4 regions of the Saccharopolyspora sp. 7B genome follow, and region 1 is predicted to be linked to each of the others. Evidence: riboswitches for the same ligand, from Rfam matches in the RefSeq annotation. Region 1 holds a riboswitch; each other region holds the start of a gene.
The links. A riboswitch is a leader RNA that binds a small molecule or an ion and turns the genes downstream of it on or off. The one in region 1 is predicted to bind cobalamin.
Positions count from the first base shown of each region.

Region 2: it holds a riboswitch for cobalamin, as region 1 does, so the genes downstream of both, LCD33_RS09550 (hypothetical protein) here and LCD33_RS12765 (putative cobaltochelatase) in region 1, are expected to answer to the same signal.
Region 3: it holds a riboswitch for cobalamin, as region 1 does, so the genes downstream of both, LCD33_RS15795 (ABC transporter substrate-binding protein) here and LCD33_RS12765 (putative cobaltochelatase) in region 1, are expected to answer to the same signal.
Region 4: it holds a riboswitch for cobalamin, as region 1 does, so the genes downstream of both, metE (5-methyltetrahydropteroyltriglutamate--homocysteine S-methyltransferase) here and LCD33_RS12765 (putative cobaltochelatase) in region 1, are expected to answer to the same signal.

Region 1 covers NZ_JAIUKC010000068.1:44,006-48,697, reverse strand. The annotation lists gene LCD33_RS12765 (putative cobaltochelatase) at 1-1,870, opposite strand, end outside; cobalamin riboswitch at 1,929-2,058, opposite strand; gene LCD33_RS12760 (GNAT family N-acetyltransferase) at 2,127-2,594, opposite strand; gene LCD33_RS12755 (trypsin-like serine protease) at 2,783-3,562, opposite strand; gene LCD33_RS12750 (LysE family translocator) at 3,866-4,492, shown strand; gene LCD33_RS12745 (trypsin-like serine protease) at 4,564-4,692, opposite strand, start outside.
Region 2 covers NZ_JAIUKC010000049.1:42,186-46,877, reverse strand. The annotation lists gene LCD33_RS09555 (PLP-dependent cysteine synthase family protein) at 1-773, opposite strand, end outside; gene LCD33_RS09550 (hypothetical protein) at 770-1,627, opposite strand; cobalamin riboswitch at 1,781-1,966, opposite strand; gene LCD33_RS09545 (DUF3558 family protein) at 2,161-2,685, opposite strand; gene LCD33_RS09540 (2-hydroxyacid dehydrogenase) at 2,928-3,902, opposite strand; gene LCD33_RS09535 (GntR family transcriptional regulator) at 3,979-4,650, opposite strand; gene LCD33_RS09530 (ribokinase) at 4,673-4,692, opposite strand, start outside.
Region 3 covers NZ_JAIUKC010000093.1:3,596-8,287, reverse strand. The annotation lists gene LCD33_RS15815 (DEAD/DEAH box helicase) at 1-807, opposite strand, end outside; gene LCD33_RS15810 (multidrug efflux SMR transporter) at 993-1,313, shown strand; gene LCD33_RS15805 (multidrug efflux SMR transporter) at 1,310-1,684, shown strand; gene LCD33_RS15800 (TetR/AcrR family transcriptional regulator) at 1,659-2,195, shown strand; cobalamin riboswitch at 2,491-2,624, shown strand; gene LCD33_RS15795 (ABC transporter substrate-binding protein) at 2,708-3,724, shown strand; gene LCD33_RS15790 (iron ABC transporter permease) at 3,721-4,692, shown strand, end outside.
Region 4 covers NZ_JAIUKC010000226.1:1,013-5,704, forward strand. The annotation lists gene metE (5-methyltetrahydropteroyltriglutamate--homocysteine S-methyltransferase) at 1-1,372, opposite strand, end outside; cobalamin riboswitch at 1,502-1,743, opposite strand; gene LCD33_RS27250 (VCBS repeat-containing protein) at 1,929-2,576, shown strand; tRNA gene LCD33_RS27255 (tRNA-Arg) at 2,790-2,866, shown strand; gene LCD33_RS27260 (LysR family transcriptional regulator) at 3,764-4,606, opposite strand; gene LCD33_RS27265 (hypothetical protein) at 4,692-4,692, shown strand, end outside.

The sequences.
Region 1 (4,692 bases):
GGCGCCGCCGCGGGTCCCGGGTGCGTTCGGTGCCGATGACCTGGTGGACCTTGAGCAGGCCGGTGGCGAGCGGGGTGCGGCCGCCGGTGCGCAGGTCGCGCATCCGGGTGGCGGCGATCTCCACGGAGGAGGTGGGCGGCAGCGCGAGTTCGGCCTGGTCGCCGCGGAAGGTGACCACGCCGACCTTGTCCCGGCGCTGGTAGGCGTCGCGCAGCAGCGAGAGCACGGCGCCGCTGACGGCGGACATGCGTTCGCGGGCGGCCATGGAGCCGGAGGCGTCGACGGCGAAGAGCACCAGGTTGCCTTCGCGTCCTTCGCGGACGGAGCGCCGGACGTCGTCGCGGTGCAGCACCAGGCCGGGGCCGCTGCGGCCGCGGGTGCGCTGGTGCGGGGCGGCGGCGATCAGGGTGGCGGGCAGGTGCACGCCATGACCGTCCACTGTGGATGATCGAACGGTCTGCCCGCTGCGGGAGCGGGCGCGGGACCGCCGGCCGGGGGCGCCTTCGCCGACGCCGGGGACTTCGAGCAGCCGGGCGCGGAACGCGGGCGCGGGCGCGGCCGGGGGCTTGTTCGCGGGAGCCTGGCCGGGGCCGTCCTCGCGCCGGGAACCGCCGTCGCCGTTCGGCGCGGGCGATTCCGGCGGGGTGGGGGCTTCGCCGCCGCCGGGCCCGTCGGGTCCGTCGTCCGGTCCGCCGTCGGGCGCGCCACCGCCGCCTCCGCCGGGGCCGTCGTCGGGACCTTCCGGCGGCTCTTCACCGGAGTCCTGGTCGTCGGCGGAGCCCTGGTCGTCGGCGGAGCCCTGGTCGTCACCGGCGTTCCGGTCGTCGGCCGGTTCCTGCTCGGCGTGCTGGGCGGCGTCCTCGAGCGCCTGCTGCAGCTGGTCCTCCTCGACGCCGGGTTCGTCGAACGGGTCGCGGCGGCGCCGGTGCGGCAGCGCGAGCCGGGCCGCGGCCTCCACGTCGGCTTCGGCGACCTCGTCGGCGCCGCGCCACGCGGCGTGCGCCACGGCGGTGCGGGCCAGCACCAGGTCGGCGCGCATCCCGTCCACGTCGAACGCGGCGCACAGCGCGGAGATCCGCCGGAGCTCGGCGTCGGGCAGCCGCACCGATTCCACTGTGGACCGGGCGTCGGCGATGCGGCGGGCGAGCGCGGCGTCCTCGGCGGCCCACCGCTCGGCGAAGCCGGCCGGGTCCGCTTCGAAGGCGAGGCGCCTGCGCACCACTTCGGTGCGGGTGGTGACGTCGCGGGAGGCGGCGACCTGCACGGTGAGGCCGAACCGGTCGAGCAGCTGCGGGCGCAGCTCGCCCTCCTCCGGGTTCATGGTGCCGACGAGCAGGAACGAGGCGGCGTGCGTCACCGACACGCCTTCCCGCTCCACGTGCGCGCGGCCCATCGCGGCGGCGTCCAGCAGCAGGTCCACCAGGTGGTCGTGCAGCAGGTTGACCTCGTCCACGTAGAGCACGCCGCGGTGCGCCGCGGCCAGCAGCCCGGGCTGGTAGGCGCTGACGCCTTCGGTGAGCGCGCGTTCCAGGTCGAGTGAACCGACGAGCCGGTCCTCGGTGGCGCCGACCGGAAGTTCCACGAGTTCCGCGGGGCGCGTCGTCCCGGAGACCTCGGCGTGCGGGCCGTCCGGGCACCGCGGGTCGGGTCGCCGCGGTTCGCAGCCGAAGCGGCAACCGGGCACGACGTCCAGCGCGGGCAGCAGCGAAGCGAGCGCGCGCACCACCGTCGATTTCGCGGTGCCCTTCTCACCCCGCACCAGCACCCCGCCGATGCGCGGGTGCACCGCGTTGAGCAGCAGCGCCAGCCGCATGTCGTCGTGCCCGACCACGGCCGTGAACGGGTACCGCGGGCTCGCGGGAGCAGTCATGCCAGGTGTTCCTTCCTCGGGTCTCGGACGCCCCGATGTCGGCTGCGCCTGGGCGAGGCAGTGTCCTGGCTCCCGGATCAGCGCGGAACTCCGGCCTTCCCAGGCGGCAGCGCCCGGTGGCTCGCGGGGGAGATCCGCTCCCCGGTCACAGTGGCGCCGACCGCACCGGTGTCGCACCGGTTTCCTGACCTGCCCTGGCTGGGACCAGCGAGCATCGTCGCATCCCCGCGACGGGCGAGGAACCGGCGCGGCTCGCTCAGCGCGGCGAACCCGGGTATCGGTGCATGTCGACGTGCGGGATGCCGTCTTCGAGATACTCCTCACCCGAGGGTTCGAACCCGAATCCGCGGTAGAACTCCAGCGCGTAGGTCTGCGCGGACAGCGTCGCCGGCGCGCGCTGGATCTCGGCGAGCGCGGCGCGCATCAGCTTGCGCCCGAGCCCGAGGCCGCGGGCGTCCTTGGCGGTGGCGACGCGGCCGATGCGGAAGGTGCCGTCGGGGTCTTCGAGCAGGCGCAGGTAGCCGAGCACGTAGCCGTCGGCGGAGTCGATCCAGAAGTGCCTGGTGGTGGTCTCCAGGTCCCGGCCGTCCAGTTCCGGGTAGGCGCACTGCTGCTCGACCACGAACACGTCCACGCGCAAGCGGAGCATGCGGTAGAAGTCCTCGGCGTCGAGGTCGGCCGTGTAGGCGCGGTGGACGGCGGTGGCGAGCGGTTGCAGGGTCACCCCAACGGGATATCACATTCCGGCTACGACACCCGGGGTCACCTGCGGTGGAAGTAGCGCACACCACGTCCCGCGCGCCCGGGCGCGCGGGCCTCGGGGCGGGTCGGTGCTGCGCACGGCGACCGGTGCACCGCCGCGGCGCGAGCACCGGGTGGCACCGGCTCGTCCCGCGGTGCGGGACGCCGGGTTCAGAGCCGCGCGGCGACGTCGTCGGCGACCCCGGAGATCCGGGTGTACACGCCGGGTGTTCCGGGACGTCCGCAGCCGGTGCCGTAGGAGACGACGCCGATCAGCCTGCCGTCGGCGACGAGCGGTCCGCCGGAGTCCCCGGCGCACGCGTCCCGGCCGCCTTCGGGCGGGCCCGCGCAGACCCGCGTCCCCGACTCGTAGCCCGGGTAGGCGGCGCGGCAGTCGGCGTCCGCGCTGATCGGCACCTCGACGGACTGCAGCGTCGCCGAGGTGGGCCCGTTCTCGGTGGTGCGCCCCCAGCCGTGCACCCGCGCCGGGGTGCCGGGCCGGTAGCGGGCGGTCTCGTCGGCCCCGGCCATCGGCAGCGGTCGTTCGCGCACCGGTGCGGCCAGGGTCAGCACCGCCACGTCGTGCCCGCCGGTGACGTCGCGGAACTCGGGATGCACCCAGACGTCGCCGACGGGCGTGTCCGCGCCGCCGGTGGTGCGCAGGTCGGGGCGGCCGGTGACGGCGCGCAGCTCCGCCGCGTCGTGGCCGTCCACGCAGTGCGCGGCGGTGACCACCTTGATCTCGGTGACGAGGGTGCCGCCGCAGAACTGGCGCCCGGCCTGGTCGGTGAGCGCGACCACCCAGGGCGCCGCGTGTTCGTCGGTGCCGCCGAGCACGCGTTCCTGCGCGGGGCCGGCGGCGGCCGGTGCGGCGAGCGCGGCGGTGGCCGCGGTGGCGGCGGCAGCACCTCCGGCGGCGATCCGGGCGAGCGGGCTGGATCGGTCGGGCACGGCTGCCTCCTGGACGTGCGGCGTCGTTCGGCGGCACACGGTAGCGGCCCGATCACGCCGGGATGACGAGGGCGAGCTCACATCGGCTCATGATAATTTTTCGTTAAGATGGACTTCGGCGGGAAAAAATCCGGATCACTGCTTCGGCAGAGGTGGTTCGTCCCGCCCACTCAGTCAAGATCTCCGGTGCCCGCGACGACGCGGAACCGAGATCACCCCCGATCCGGTGAAACCTCGACCGGTGGGCCGCGCGCTCACCGGCGCCTCCGCGCGCGCGTCGACCAGGCAAGGAGCGAACTCGTCATGCTGCTGGACCCCACGACCCTGCCGGCGTTCCTGCTCGCCAGCGCAGTGGTGGTGCTGACGCCCGGGGTGGACGCGTTCCTGATCTTGCGGACGTCGCTGCGGCAGGGGATCGGCGCCGGGCTGCGAGCGCTGGCGGGCATCCACGCGGCGAGCATCCTGCAGGTGGCGCTGGTGATCTGCGGGCTCGGCGCGGTGATCACCAGCCACCCGGCGGTGCTGGCGGCGCTGAAGTGGGCCGGCGCCGCGTACCTGGTGTACCTCGCCGCGATGATCGTGCGCGGGTTGTGGCTCACCCGCGCCGAGACCGGCGACGGCCTCTCCGGCGGCGGCGCCACGACCCGGCCGTTCTGGCAGGGCCTGCTGAGCAACATCACGAACCCGAAGATGCTGCTGTTCAGCCTGGCCTTCCTGCCGCAGTTCGTGGGTTCGGCGGCGAACCCGACGCTGCAACTGGTGCTGCTGGGCGCGGTGTTCCTGGTGCTGGCGGCGATCTGGGAGGTCACCATCGTGCTGGGCGCGGCCCGCATCGCCGACCGGCTGCGCCGCCCGCGCTTCGCCCGCTCCCTGGACGTGATCAGCGCGGCGGCCTTCCTCACCATCTCCGCGGGTCTCGTCGCGGCCTGACCCCGCAGCAGAACGGCCCGCTCGACCGCGCGGTGCGGTCGAACGGGCCGTGCGCCTCGGTGGTGGGGGGATCAGCGGAGCTGGGCCTGGACTTCGTCGTGGTAGGCGCCGAGCCTCGTGTAGACGCCGGGCTGGCCGGGGCGGGCGCAGCCGTTGCCCCAGGACACGATGCCGATCAGCTTGTCCCCGGCCACGAGCGG
Region 2 (4,692 bases), on a different contig from region 1:
TGGCAGGCCGCGACGGACTCCGCCGCGCCGACCAGGTGCACCTCGTCGAACGCCGCGTAGTCCACGTTGCCGGGGTGGATGCTGCTGCCGAGGCCGCGCATCAGGCGCTTCGCCACCGGGTCGCCGAACACCGCGGACCCCGCCGCGTCCACCCCGACCAGCCGCACCCTGGGGGCGCGCTCGCGCAGCGCCCGCGCGATGCCGGCGCTGTGCCCGCCGGTGCCGACGCTGCACACCACGACCTGCGCGTCCGGCAGCTGGTCCAGCAGTTCGTGGCCGAGCGCGCGGTAGCCGGTGACGTTGTCCGGGTTGTTGTACTGGTCCGGCCAGTACGCCCCGGGCAGCTCGGCCAGCAGCTCCCGCACCCGGTCCAGCCGCGGGGGGGGCCAGCCGCCCACCGGGTGCGGGTCGCGCACCAGCTCCACCCGCACCCCGTGCGCGGTGAGCAGCGCGCGGGTCTGCCCATCGAGCTCCGCGTCGGCGACCACGACGACCGGGTGGCCCAGCGCGGTCCCCACGTATGCCAGGCCGATGCCCAGGGTGCCGCTGGTGGACTCGACGACCGTCCCGCCGGGGCGCAGTTCTCCGCGGGCCCGGGCCGCGGTGAGCATGGCGTGCGCGGCGCGGGCCTTCATGCCGCCCGGCGCGGTGCTCTCCAGCTTCGCCCAGAAACCCGGGTGCGGGAACGCGATCGGTGCGGCGACCCGCAGCAGCGGGGTGCCTCCGATCAGGTCCAGGGCCGAGTCGCAGCGGGCGGGCGCGCGACCCGTCACCGCACGACCTCGGTGGCGCGGGCGGCCTCGTAGGTGTGGATCGTGGTGTCCTCGCCGGAGAGCCAGAAGAACGGGTAGGGCTCCGCCGACAGCGCGCGCACCGGGCCGCCGAGCAGTTCCCGCAGCACAGCGGATCCGGTCTGCGCGAACAGGGTCAGCGGCAGGTCGCGGGCCGCGCAGGTCGCGGCGATGTCGTCGAAGGTGCCGTTGCCGAGGACCATGCCGGAGGCCAGCACCGCGTCCGCGCCGTCGATCGCGGCGGCGTGGTCGGTGCGGATCGGCTCGTCCCACTCGGTGCGGCCGCCCTTGAGGTCGCAGGGCACGTAGTCGAGCCCGCGGTCCCGCAGCGCGTCGAGCAGCGAGTTCACCACGCCGATCACCGCGACCCGGCCGCCATCGGGGACCGCGGTGATCGCGGCGACCGCGCGGGCGCGGGCGGTGGACTTGACCAGCGAGTCGCCCGTCGGGATCACCACCTGCCGGGACAGCGGGTGCGCGGCGTGCGGGGTGAGCGCGGCGAGGTAGGCGTCCAGCGCCGCGACCCGCACCGGCAGCAGCGGGTGCCGCAGCAGCTCGGCCGCGGTGCGGCCCACGGCGTCGCGCACCGCGTCCTCGTCCAGGGCGCCGGGTTCGACGGCGCACGAGCCGACGGCGTCGGCGATCCGGACGCTGAGCACGGTGTTGGTGTAGCCGGTGCCGCGCCCGGTGTGCCGGGCGGCCTGCACGGTCAGGAACGCGACGGCGGCGGAGAGCTCCGCCGGGCCGTTCCCGTCCGCATCGCGGACGTGGCCGGACAGCGCGGACTCGACCAGCGAGTCCACGTAGGACTGATCAGTGGTGGTGGCAGGACGCACGTGTCTCCCCGAGCTGGAACCGGAACGGAACGCACAGCGGCGGGACGAACCCGCGGGGACGACTAGTGTCCGATGTGGACGGTTTGCCGGACTTCCCGGCGCGATGCGGCGATGCGCGACACCACGTACCTCCTCCGGGGCTCCGCGACCCCGCACGAATCGGCACGACGGTGCCAGTCTCCTGGCTCGCGGATCGGCACCGGCCTCCGGCCTTCCCGCCGGGGACCGGCAGTGGCTCGGGTGGAGGACGACTCCCCACTCACAGTGGCGGGACCGCGCCGGATTCGCACCGGCTTCCTGCACACCGTCGTTCGAACGGCTCAGAAGTTCGCAGCCCCGGTGGCCGATGTCAAGGCCGCGGCCACCGCCCGGAACCCGCACCGCGGTCGGCGGAACCGGTGTCGCCGCAGGTGGCGGACACCGGCGCACGCATCGCCGTTCGCGAATATGACATCGGCGACTCCGGCTCCCGCGCCCGGTGCTGCCACCTCACCGGACGCGGGATCACCGCGACCTCGCCGTGCGCCCGGCGGCTAGGCGGCGGGCCAGGAGGGGACGGCCGCGTCGAGGGCCCGCTCCACCAGCTCGCACGGGTCGGCGGTGGCACCGCTGGGGATCTTCGACTTCGCCGACACCGCCTGGTCCGAGTCGGCGGCCACGACCAGTTCGCAGGTGCCGTCGGCCTTCGGGTCACCGGAGTTCGCGCGCACCGCCGGGTGCCCGCCGATGGTCAGCTCGCCGAAGTCGGAGTACTCCTCGGCCGCGTCCTGGAAGTCCTGCAGCGACCGGTCCGCGACCACACCGACCTCCAGCCGCACGCTGTCCCGCGGGGTGCTCCAGGTGCACGCGCCCGCGCTCTCCTTGCCGCCCAGGTGGAATCCCAGCTCGTGCACCGTCTGCTCGGGCACCAGGTCGCAGGGCTTCTCCCCGCTCGCGTCCTTCGGGGAGTCGACCTGCACGCCGCCGCATCCCGCCAGCGACAGCGCGGCGACGACGGCCAAGCCGACCGAGCCGAGCCGAACCGCGCCGATGCGGGGCACCGCAACCTTCTCGTTCACACTCATCACGCCTGCCGTTGATCCGGTCCGGATCGGGTCGATCCGGAGAACTCGCGCCCTCCCCGCTGGACGCGCTGATCATGTCCCGTGCGTCCAGCGCGCGGCTCCGGCAGCAACGCGGTTTCGGCCGTAGCGCCCAAGAATCGAGCGACCGGCCCGGCGCACCGGCTGCCCCGAGCGGACCAGGACCACCGGCGCTCCCACCCCCGAAAACAGCCCCCGATGACGAGAACCCGCCAACTTCAGCGGGGGCGCGGCTCGACCCCGTTGACCACGTCGGCGGGCCGCTCCCCGGTCAGCACGGCGGCGAGCTTCGCGAACAACCTCCCGCGGAGGTTGTGGTAGGCGTCCCAGGTCACGCCCGCGGTGTGCGGATTGAGCAGCACGTCCGAGCGGCCCCGCAGCGGCGAGTCCGCGGGCAGCGGTTCCTGCTCGAACACGTCCAGCGCCGCGCCCGCCAGCTGCCCGGAATCCAGGGCCCGCACCAGCGCCCGCTCGTCCAGGACGCCGCCACGCCCCGCGTTGAGCACGTAGCCGCCGCGCCGCATCCGCGCCAGCAGCTCGTCACCGACCAGGCCGTGGGTGGCGGTGTTCAGCGGCAGGTGCAGGCTCAGCACGTCCGAGGCGGCCACCGCCTCGGCCAGCGGCAGGTACTCCCGGCCCGGCTCGGACGGCACCGGGTCGTGCACCACCACCCGGGCGCCGAAGCCGTCCAGGCGACGGGCCACCGCGCGCCCGATGTTGCCGAAGCCGAGGATGCCGACCGTCAGCGCCGCCAGGTCGCGGCCGCGCAACCCCTCCGGTCCCCAGCCGCCGGATTCCACCTTGCGGTGCCCGGCCGCGTAGTGCCGCAGCAGGTACAGCAGCGAACCGACCGTCCAGTCGGCGACCGCGTCGGCGTTGAACCCGGGCAGGTTCGCCACCGGGATGCCGCGCTCGGCCGCGGCGAGGTGGTCCACGCCGTCGAAGCCGACCGCGACGGACTGCACGAGCTCGCAGCGCGGCATCGCGTCCAGCAGCTCGGCGCCGATCCGCCGCTCCTTCTCCAGCGGGGCCAGCACGATCGTCGCGGTGGCCAGCGCGTCCAGGTGGGCGGCGGGGTCCTGCTCCGGCCCGATCTCGGTGATCCGCAGCCCGGGCAGGTCCGGCAGGTGCTCGCGCAACGACGCCTCGGTGATGTCGTTGAGGTCGTAGAAGCTGACGATGTGACCGGTCATGGTTCCTCTCTCGGGGTGTTCCGGGCGCGCGGAACCCGCTCCCCGCCGGTGGCGAGGAGCCGGGTTCCGCGTGGTGTCAGGAAGTGGCGGCCCAGATGCGCTGGAGCGCGGCGAGCATCCGCTCCTCGGAGCCCGCCAGGTGCGCGGTGAGCAGCGAGGTGGCGCGCGCCGCGTCGCCGTCGGCGATCGAGGACCGCAGCTGCTCGTGCGCGGTGCACACCGGGCCCAGGTCCTCGTCCTCGCTGTTGGTGACCGCAAGCATGCTGGCGAACAGCGGCTCGATCTGCAGCCAGATCGTCAGCAGCCTGCGGTTGCCGCTGGCCTCGTAGATGCCGCGGTGGAACCGCAGGTCGTGCTCGGCGAACTCGGCGGCCCGGGGCGGCGTGGCCGTCTCGGACATGCCGCGCAGCCCGCGGAGCATGCCCGTCTCCGAGCGCTGCTCGCCGAGACCGATGGCGCTGGTCACGGCGAGCGTCTCGATGGCCTGCCGGATCGCGTAGAGCTCGCGGACGTCCGCGGCGCTCAGCCCGACCACGTGCACCCCGCGGCGCTGCGGTTCGACCAGGTTCTCCAGCCGCAGCAGCTTCAGCGCGTCGCGGACCGGGCCCCGGCTGACGTCGAAGCTCTCCGCCACGGAGTCCTCGACGAGGTGCGTGCCCGGCGAGATCTCCCCGCGCACGATCCGGTCCCGGAGCGTGCGGGCCAGCCGCTCCCCGAGCGAATCCGCGCGGACGAGCGAGTCGGACATGCATCCTCCCTCGATCACATCGTCAACCGTGGACAATAGTGG
Region 3 (4,692 bases), on a different contig from region 1:
CCCGGTGGCGGCTCCGGCGGCGGTCCCGGCGTGGCCGGTGAGCTCGGCGAGCAGCGTGTTGTAGGTGGCGGCGCGGCGTTCGTAGTCCTGCCACAGCGCCGCGGGCGCCAGCCGCTCCTCCGCGCCGACGGCGTCCGCCGCGGTGGCGCGAACCTGCCGGATGCCGGGTTCGGCGAGCAGCCCGTCCAGCCGCGCCAGCGCGTCGAGCGCGGCGCCCCCGCGACCGGCCCCGGTGAACCACATCCGCAGCCTGCTGCGGGTCCGCTGCGCAGGCGGTTCCAGCTCGTCGAGGGTGCCGAGCCCGCGCCGGATCTCCTCCTGCAGCGCGGAGATCCGCTCTCCGGCGAGTTCCCAGGCGCGCACCGCCGCCAGCAGCGCGGCGTGCTCCGGATCGCGCCGGTCCGGGTCGAGGCGCACCACGACGTCCTGCGCGCCGGCCTGCGCGAGGCGCCCGGCGGCGTCCGCGGCCTGTCGCGCGATGGCCGGGCCGACGCCGGGCACGGTCTGCAACCGCTCCGGGGTCGCGGCGGCCACGTCGGCGACGGTGCGGAAGCCGGCGCGTTCCAGCTCGCCGAGCCGCAGCCTGCCCTGCGCGGCTTCGCGGAGCCTGCCGACCGGCATCGCGCGCAACCGCTCCCACGCCTCCCGCTGCCGGAACGCGTCGTACCGCCGCCGCGCCAGCGCGCGCAGCCGGTCCGGTTCGGCGAGCAGCCCGTGCGCGGCCGCGCGAAACGACCGCGCCCCGGCCCGCGCGGCGCGCGCCGCGCGACCCGCCTTCACCTCGCCTGGCTCGTCGTCGAGCTGCATGCTTCCTCCCCAGGAATCCCGTGCTCGTCAGTACCGCACCGTCCGAGCGTGCGGGCAGCCACCGAGCGGGTGGTCCGCGACCGCGGCACCCCGACAAGCCTGCCGGATCACCGGACGCCGGTGCCGCAGGGTCCGCCGGGACGGCCGCTTGCCATTTATGAACAGCTGTACATACTCTTGTCGGCATGACGTTCGGGATGCTGTGCCTGGCCATCGCCGCGGGGCTGTGCGGTTCGCTGTGCACCCGGGCCTCGCGCGGATTCACCCGCTGGGGCTGGGGGATCGCGGCGATCGCCGGGTACGCGATCGCGACCGTGCTGCTGTCCTGGCTGGTGCAGCGGCTGCCGGTCGGACTCGTGTACGCGGTGTGGACGGGCGCCGCGGCGGTGGTGCTGGTGGCCGTGGACCGGGTCTTCTTCGCGGTGCGCACCAGCCGGGTGCAGCTCGGCGGCATGGCGGTGACGCTGCTCGGCATCGTGCTGCTCGGCACCGGGACGGGCGGATGAGCGCGGCGCGCCGGGCGTGGGCGCACCTCGCGGGCACCATCGTGCTGGAGATCGTCGCCACCCTGGCGCTGCGGGCCTCCGCCGGTTTCACCGCGCCGGTGCCGTCGGCGGTCGCGGTGGTCGGCTACGGTGCGACGGTCGTGCTGCTGTCGCGGGCGCTGCGGGTGATCCCGCTGGGCGTGGCCTACGTGATCTGGACCGGCGCGGGGACGGCCGGGGTCGCGCTGCTGGGATCGGTGCTGTTCGCCGACCACCTGCCCCCGGTGGCATGGCTCGGCGTCGCGTGCGTGATCGGCGGCGTCGCGATGATCAACCTGGCGAGGCGGGATTCGCGGGAGGAACGCGGTGCGGCCGAAGAACACCCCGAATGATCCCGAACGGCGGGAGCGGATCGTGGACGCCGCGATCCAGCTGATCCGCGACGGCGGCACCTCCCGCGTCACCGCGCGCGCCGCCGCGCAGCAGGCCGGGGTGCCCGTCGGTTCCGTCGCCTACCACTTCGAATCGGTGCGCGCGCTGCTGATCGAGGCGAGCAGGCGGGTGCTGCGTTCCCGCGCCGAGTCCCTCGACGAGTGGCTGCGCGGGGTCACCGCGGACACCGTCGTCGCCCGGCTCGCCGAGCTGGTCCACCACCACCTCACCGCGGAGCGCGGCACCAGCGTCGTCACCTACGAGCTGTACGTCCTCGGCATGCGCGACCCGGAATTCCGCGCGGTGAGCCGTGCTTCGCTGGTCCACCTGCGGGAGAAGCTGGCCGAAGTGCTGCCCGCTCCGGCGGCGGACCGGCTCGCCGCGACCGCCGACGGCTACCAGATGCAATGCCTCTTCGAGGAGCGAACCCCGCCGGTGGAGAACATCCGCACGATGTTGCAACCGGACTGATGTCTGTTCGTCCGTTGCTCGGGGGTCGTTCCCTGTCAGCGGGGAAGCCGCTGAGCAGCGACCACGCGCGCAGGTCGACCACCCGCGGGTTCTCAGCGCTTTCCTCGCGAGAACAGCGTTTTCGCATGTGGCGGAGCCACCTGTGAAAACGATCCCGCAGCGAGGAAAGCGCTGAGTCCGCCACCCATCCCCGAAAGCAGAACGAGTGGCGGTGCCCGCAGCGAGGAACATCACCTTGATGGGGTAGTGGTATGTCCGGTTAGGGTGCTCGGGAGCCAGTCGCGCCCGCGAGGGCAGGGAATCCGGTCGGAATCCGGAGCTGACGCGCAGCGGTAGGGGCGATGGGCGAGGAACGGCCGCACGGCCGCGACCACTGGACCACCGGGTCCGGGAAGGGACCTCGCCCGGCGAACCCGAGCCCGAAGACCTGGCTGGCTCCCCGGACCGCACTCGGTGCCGGGTCGCAGCCTGCCGGGCCCCGCGCATGGGTCCGGGGTGAGGAACCACGTGACATGCCGTTCTCGCGCCCCCGCGCGTTCCGGGCCGGACTGGTGGCGTTGACCGCGACCGTGCTGGCCTCCTGCGCCGCCCCCGCCGACGACACCGCACCCGCCGCCGGGGCGACGACGCTGCACAACTGCGGCACCGAGGTCACCGTCGCGGAACCGCCGCGGCGGGCGGTGTCGCTGAACCAGTCGACCACCGAGATCATGCTCTCGCTGGGACTGGCCGACCGGATGGTGGGCACCGCGACCTGGACGGAGCCGGTCGACCCGCCGCTGGCCGCGGCGAACGCGCGGGTGCCGAAGCTCGCCGAGAACACCCCGTCGTTCGAGTCCGTGCTGGACACCGAACCGGACATCGTGCTCGGCGCCTACCAGGCCATGTTCACCGACGAGCGCGTCGCCGACCGCGAGCGGTTCACCGAGCTCGGCGTGCCCACCTACCTGTCGCCGAGCAACTGCCTGCCGGAGGAGGCGCCGCTGCCGGAACCGGTGCAGCTGGCCGACATCCACCAGGAGGTGCAGGACATCGCCGACCTGTTCGGCGTCCCCGAGCGGGGCCGGGCGCTCAACGAGCAGCTGCGCGGCCGGGTGGAGGCGGCGCGGCAGAAGGTCGCCGGGCTGGACTCGCGCGGCGACATCTCGGTGCTGTTCTGGTTCGCCCGCACCGAATCCCCGTACGTGGCGGGCTCCACCGGGTCTCCGGCGATCATGGCCAGGGAGCTGGGCGTGCGCAACGCCTACGACGACGTCACCTCGATGTGGCCGCAGGTGTCCTGGGAGGACGTGCTGGCCCGCGACCCGGACCTGCTGGTGCTCGGCGATCTCACCCGCGACGGCGAAGGCGACGGGCTCGCGGCGAAGGAGCGGTTCCTGCACGAGGACCCGGCGGTGTCCCGGCTCGCCGCGGTCCGCGACGACCACCTGCTGAGCATGACCGGCACCGAGCTGAACATCAGCCTCCGCACCGTGCAGGGCATCGAGCGGCTCGCGGACCGGCTCGTCGAGCTGGACCGGCAGCGGTGACGGCGGGGCGGCTGCCCGCCTCCGCCATCGTGCTGGCCGGGATCCCGGCGCTGCTGCTGTCGATCGCCGCCGCGGTCACCCTCGGGCCCGCGGACCTGTCGGTCGCCGACGTGGGCAGCGTGGTGGGGCACCGGCTCGGGCTGGTGGACACCGAGGTGTCCCGCATCGGGCAGGGCATCGTGCTGCAGCTGCGGTTGCCGCGGGCGCTGCTGGCCTCGATCTGCGGTGCCGGGCTGGGGGTGTGCGGGGCGGTATTGCAGACGCTGGTGCGCAACCCGCTCGCCGACCCGTACCTGCTCGGGGTGTCCTCCGGCGCCTCCACGGGCGCGGTGTCGGTGGTGGTGCTGGGGCTCGGGGCCGGGGCGATCGGGTTGACCGCGGGGGCGTTCGCGGGAGCGCTGGTGGTGTTCGCGCTGGCGCTGCTGCTGGCGTCGGTCGCGGGTGGCGCCGCCGGGCACACCGTGCTGGCCGGGGTCGCGGGCACCCAGCTGTTCTCCGCGCTGACCTCCTACATCGTGATCACGTCGGCGGACGCGGAGCAGACCCGCGGGGTGCTGTTCTGGCTGCTGGGTTCGCTGTCGGGGGCGCGGTGGAACGACGTGGTGCTGGCCGGGATCGTGTGCGTGGCGTGCCTGGTGCTGTGCCTGGCCCGGGCTGGGGCGCTGGACGCGTTCGCGTTCGGCCAGGACGCGGCGGCCTCCCTCGGGGTGCACGTGCAGCGGTTGCGGATCGTGCTGCTGGTGGCGACGGCGCTGCTGGCGGCGACGCTGGTGGCCGCCGCGGGCGCGATCGGGTTCGTCGGCCTGGTGCTGCCGCAGGCGGCGCGGCTGCTGGTCGGACCGCGGCACCGCGCGCTGCTGCCGGTGACGGCGGTGCTGGGCGCGGTGCTGCTGGTGTGGGTGGACGTGCTGGCCACCACGATCGCCGCGCCGCAGGAGGTGCCGGTCGGCGTGGTCACCGCGCTCGTC
Region 4 (4,692 bases), on a different contig from region 1:
TTCCGGAGCGCAACGCGGCGCGGGCCTTGCGCACGTCGGTGGTCTGCGGGAACGAGCCGATGGTGGTCGTCGGCAGCGGCGGCAGCCGCAGCGACTTGCGCTGTGCGGCGAGCCGGTTCGCGTAGTCACCGCGCTGGGCGTGCTCGGGTTTGAGCGAGGTGAGCCGCGCCTGCACCCGGTTGTTGCGCACCCGGTCGGCTCCGGCGCGGTCGGCGATGCGCCGCCGCGCGTCGTCGAGCTGCTCGGCGACGGTGTCGCGGCCCTGGTGCAGCGCGCGGTCGAGGACGACGACCTCGCCGACCTTCTGCGCGGCGAACGCCAGCCAGGACGCGACCTGCGGGTCGAGGTCGGTTTCCGCGTCGACGTCGTAGGGCACGTGCAGCAGCGAGCAGGAGGTGCTGACGGCGACCTCCCCGGCGAGGCCGAGCAGGGTGGCGGCGGTGGTGAGCGCCTTGTCCAGGTCGGTGCGCCAGATGTTGCGCCCGTCGACGAGGCCCGCGACGAGCGTCTTCTCCCGCAGCCCGGGCACCGACGGGAGTTCGTCCACGGTGCGCTGCCCGGCGACGAGGTCCACGCCGACGGCTTCGACGGGGGAGGAGGCGAGCACGCCCAGCGCGTCCCCGAGGTCGCCGAAGTAGGACGCGACCAGGATCTTCGGCCGTTCCGAGAGCTCGCCGAGCCGCTGGTAGGCGGCGCGCAGCGCGTCCAGGTCGGCCTGCGAGCGGTCCGCGGTGAACGCGGGCTCGTCCAGCTGCACCCATTCGACCCCGGCCCGGTGCAGCTCGCCGAGCAGTTCGGCGTAGGCGGTGACGAGCTCGTCGACCTTGTCCAGCGGGCGGAACGAGGCGGGCGCGCCGTCCTGCGGTTTGGACAGCAGCAGGAACGTCAGCGGTCCGACGACGACCGGGCGGGTCTTGATGCCCAGCTCAGCGGCCTCGTGGTACTGGTCGACGACGGTCTGGTCGGACAGCCGGAACTCGGTGTCCGGGCCGATCTCCGGGACGATGTAGTGGTAGTTGGTGTCGAACCACTTCGTCATCTCCAGCGGTGGCGCGGATTCCACGCCGCGGGCCATCGCGAAGTACGTGTCGAGCGGGTTCAGGCCCAGTTCGGCGAAGCGCGGCGGGACCGCGCCGAAGGTGACGGCGGCGTCGAGGACCTGGTCGTAGTAGGAAAAGGTGTTTCCCGGCACCGAGTCCAGCCCGGCGTCGCGCAGCGAACGCCACGTGTCGGTGCGCAGCGTGCGCGCGACTTCGCGCAGTTCCGCTTCGCCGGTGCGGGACTTCCAGTAGCTCTCCAACGCCCGCTTGAGTTCCCGGTTCGGACCGATCCGGGGGAACCCGAGCACGGTGGATCCGATTGTGCTGGTCAACGCTCTCTCCTCGCGAGCTGGACGGCAGTTCTGCGAGGTCGAGCGGGCAGGATCCGGGCACACGTGGCCGCACGCGGCGGCTCGTTCGTCCAGGTCTTCCCGCGAGACCTCGCAACAGCGCGCGTCACGCAGGACGCGCGCACCGGCGGCAGGTCTTCGGACTCGTGGGCGCTTCCCGGTGGAACCGGGGTCTTCTACTGGCCGTCGCTTCCCGAGCTCGCGCTCAGTGCTGTGACCGGTCGTGGCGACCGGTGACGGCGTTCGTTCCCACTCACCGCTGCGGGGCAGTCCCGGATTTCCACCGGGTTCCCTCTTGCCTCGCGCACCCCCGCTTTCGCAGGGCTGTGCGAACCACCAGCACTTCGGAGGCTACTTGCTTCTGGCGGGAAGACAAGGCCCTGCCGTCCGGATCACCCGGGCGCCGCGACGACCGCCGGAAGGTTTTTCGAGCCGCGGGCAACCTGCCGCGCGGTGGTGCGTCTTGTGAACAGGTGAGGGGGCGGGACGGATTTCTTCCGTCCCGGTGCGACGAAGCGATCGGGAGGAACCGGCTGTGGTGAAGAGCGGTATTCGGGCGGGTGTGGGCATCGGTGCGCTGGCCGTGGCGGCGATGGCGCTGGTGCCGGCAGGGATCGCCGCCGCTGACTCGAGCGAGACGTCCGTTGTGGACTTGAACGGGGACGGAACTCCGGACACCGCGCAGCTGTCCGCCATCGGGGACGGGGCGAAGCAGTCGCTCAAGTTCACTGTGGACGGTCGTACGACCGAGGCCGTGCTGACCGGCGACCCGTCCTTCGGCACCCAGCCGATGCGGGTGCTGGACGTGAACGGCGACGGCAGGCAGGAACTGCTGGTGACGGAGTCCGTCGGCGCGAACACCACCTGGTTCAGCGTGTGGGACCTGGGTGCCGATGGCGCGCCGCGCGAGCTGAAGACGCAGGACGGCGAGCCGCTGAAGATCAACGAAGGCGGCGGGATCGGTGCCCGCCTCGGCTACGAGTGCGCGCCCGCGGGCTCGGACGGCCGGGTCCTGATCACCTTGGCCGCGTCGAACGAGAGCCAGACGACGGAGCCCTCCTACGACGGTTCCCGGGTCGCCTACGAGGTGCGCGACGGCGTGGCCACGCCGGTCGACGACTACTCGTTCACCGGTGTCGGCAAGGACGACGACGTGCTGCGGGTGCAGCCCGAATCCTGCTCCTGAGGGGGAGCCGTCGGGGCCGTCGCGCGGGATTCGCGCGGCGGCCCCGACGTGCGCGCGGTGATTCCTCTGTGATCTTCCGGCGCGATTCCCGGCGTGGAGCTGTCGATCAGCTTGCCGTTCGATACCGGGTCTGCAACGCCGTTGGCGTCGGTACCACTGTCGACGGAGCGGCCGGTTACCCTGCTTGCTGCAGCTCACGCGAGCGATGTGCGGGCCCTCGTAGCTCAGCTGGACAGAGCAAAGGACTTCTAATCCTTAGGTCGCAGGTTCGAGTCCTGCCGGGGGCGCCACCAGGGGAGACGCCGATATTTTCGGATCTCCTGTGAAGGGGGTTCGGTGGTGATAAAGCACCGGTTCGAGCGTGGCCCGTGTGAGCACAGCGCTTGGTGAGCAAAGGTTTCGGTCTCGTTGTAGACCGCTTGGGCGCGTAGTGGAGCTCGGTCGGATCGATGAAAAGTTCGAGATTCGGCCCGCCTCCCTAGTGGTGCGTGCTACGCGCCCTGCGGCCGCGTCCGCAGCATCTCCGTCGGGCTTGTCGCCAGGTGCTGATCAGTGCCGGTGGAACGCGGCGGACGGCTTGTGTTTTCCGCCGCCTTCCACTGTCGGGGTCGACTCCGGCCGCCTCAACAGCGACCGCACCGACAACGGCACGGCACAGCGCGCCTATCTCGAACCCGGCCCGGACGAACAGGACACGGCCGCACGGGCCCGCCGCGCCCACGCACTCACATCGCAGCTGGTCGACGAATCCGCCCGCGCCATCCACCAGTGACGGGTCGAGACCTTCGATGCCGCTGACCCGAGGGCTAAACGACCTCGTTGACACCGCAGCCGACCTCGCCGCACCCACCAACCGCGTCGGCGATCCCGTGGTACTTGAAGTACGGCGGTACGAGCCTGCTCTCGTGGTCGTTGCGGACTCTGAGGGTGCCGTTGCCCGAATGTCGCTGACCGGGACACGATCTGCCAGCCGGACTGGGGCCCGTCCGATCCGATGCCCTGAGTAGTCGTCGGCAGGTGCGGGGGCGGTGTCGTGATGGCGGCGCCCACCGCCCCCAAGCGTCGTCAGCGTCGCCTTCGGGTGCGGCCAACCCGACCACCAGCGACCAGCCGCGCGAGGAGCACAGTCCGCCGTTGCGGGTAGCGATATACCTCCGGATCTCCGCCGACGAGGTCCACCCGCCAGGCTAGAAGTTCGAAGGTGGTGCGGTGACGGCCGCCTCGATGAGCGCGGCGACCGCGGGACGATGGTCCTGGGCCTGGCGTGCGATGACAACGTGGCTGGGGCCGGCGTCGGTGACGGGGACGCAGATCACGCCCGGCGGGGTCGGCCGCACCAGTGAGCGTGGCAGGACCGAGATCACCCGGCCGATGGTCACCAGCGGGAGGAGTTCGGCGACGGTTTCGATCTCTGGCTCGGCGCCGTCGCCGGGAACATCCTTCCAGCGGGGGAATCGTTCTCCGGCGAGATCGGCGAGCTCGATCGAACGCCGGGCGGCCAAGGGGTGGCCGACCGGAAGCACGGCCACTCGGTCTTCGGTGTGCAGCACCCGGGTTGCGAGGCCATCGGTGTCGTCGAACGGCGTGTAGAGCAGAGCTACGTCGGCCCGGCCGTCCCGGAGGAAGCCCGCCCGGCCCGTGCCGCCGCTGAACACGACATCGATCTCACGTGCGTCCTGGTACTGGGCGTAGCGGGTGAGGATGCCGGACAGCAGGTTCGCGTCACCACCGGGTTTGATCACCAGCCGAACGTGTTCCTCGGCGTCGGCCCGCTGGGCGCTGCTGACCGCCGTCGCCATGGCGTCGAGTGCGTGCCGACCGTGTTCGAGCAGCGCACTACCGGCTGTGGTGAGCGCGACCCGGCGACTCGACCGGGTGAACAGTTGCACGTTCAAGCGTGCTTCGATCCGCTGAATCGTCTTCGTCAGCGCCGGTTGTGCGATCGACAGGCGCTCGGCCGCGCGGCCGAAGTGCAGCTCCTCCGCGACGGTCACGAAGTACCGCAGTTCGCGGATCTCCAGCGAATCCATTCCTGCACGTTATCAGTTTCCGGAAGATGTGTATTGGACATCCCGCGAAGCGGCGGCGTTGACTGGTCTCATGATTAACCACACGA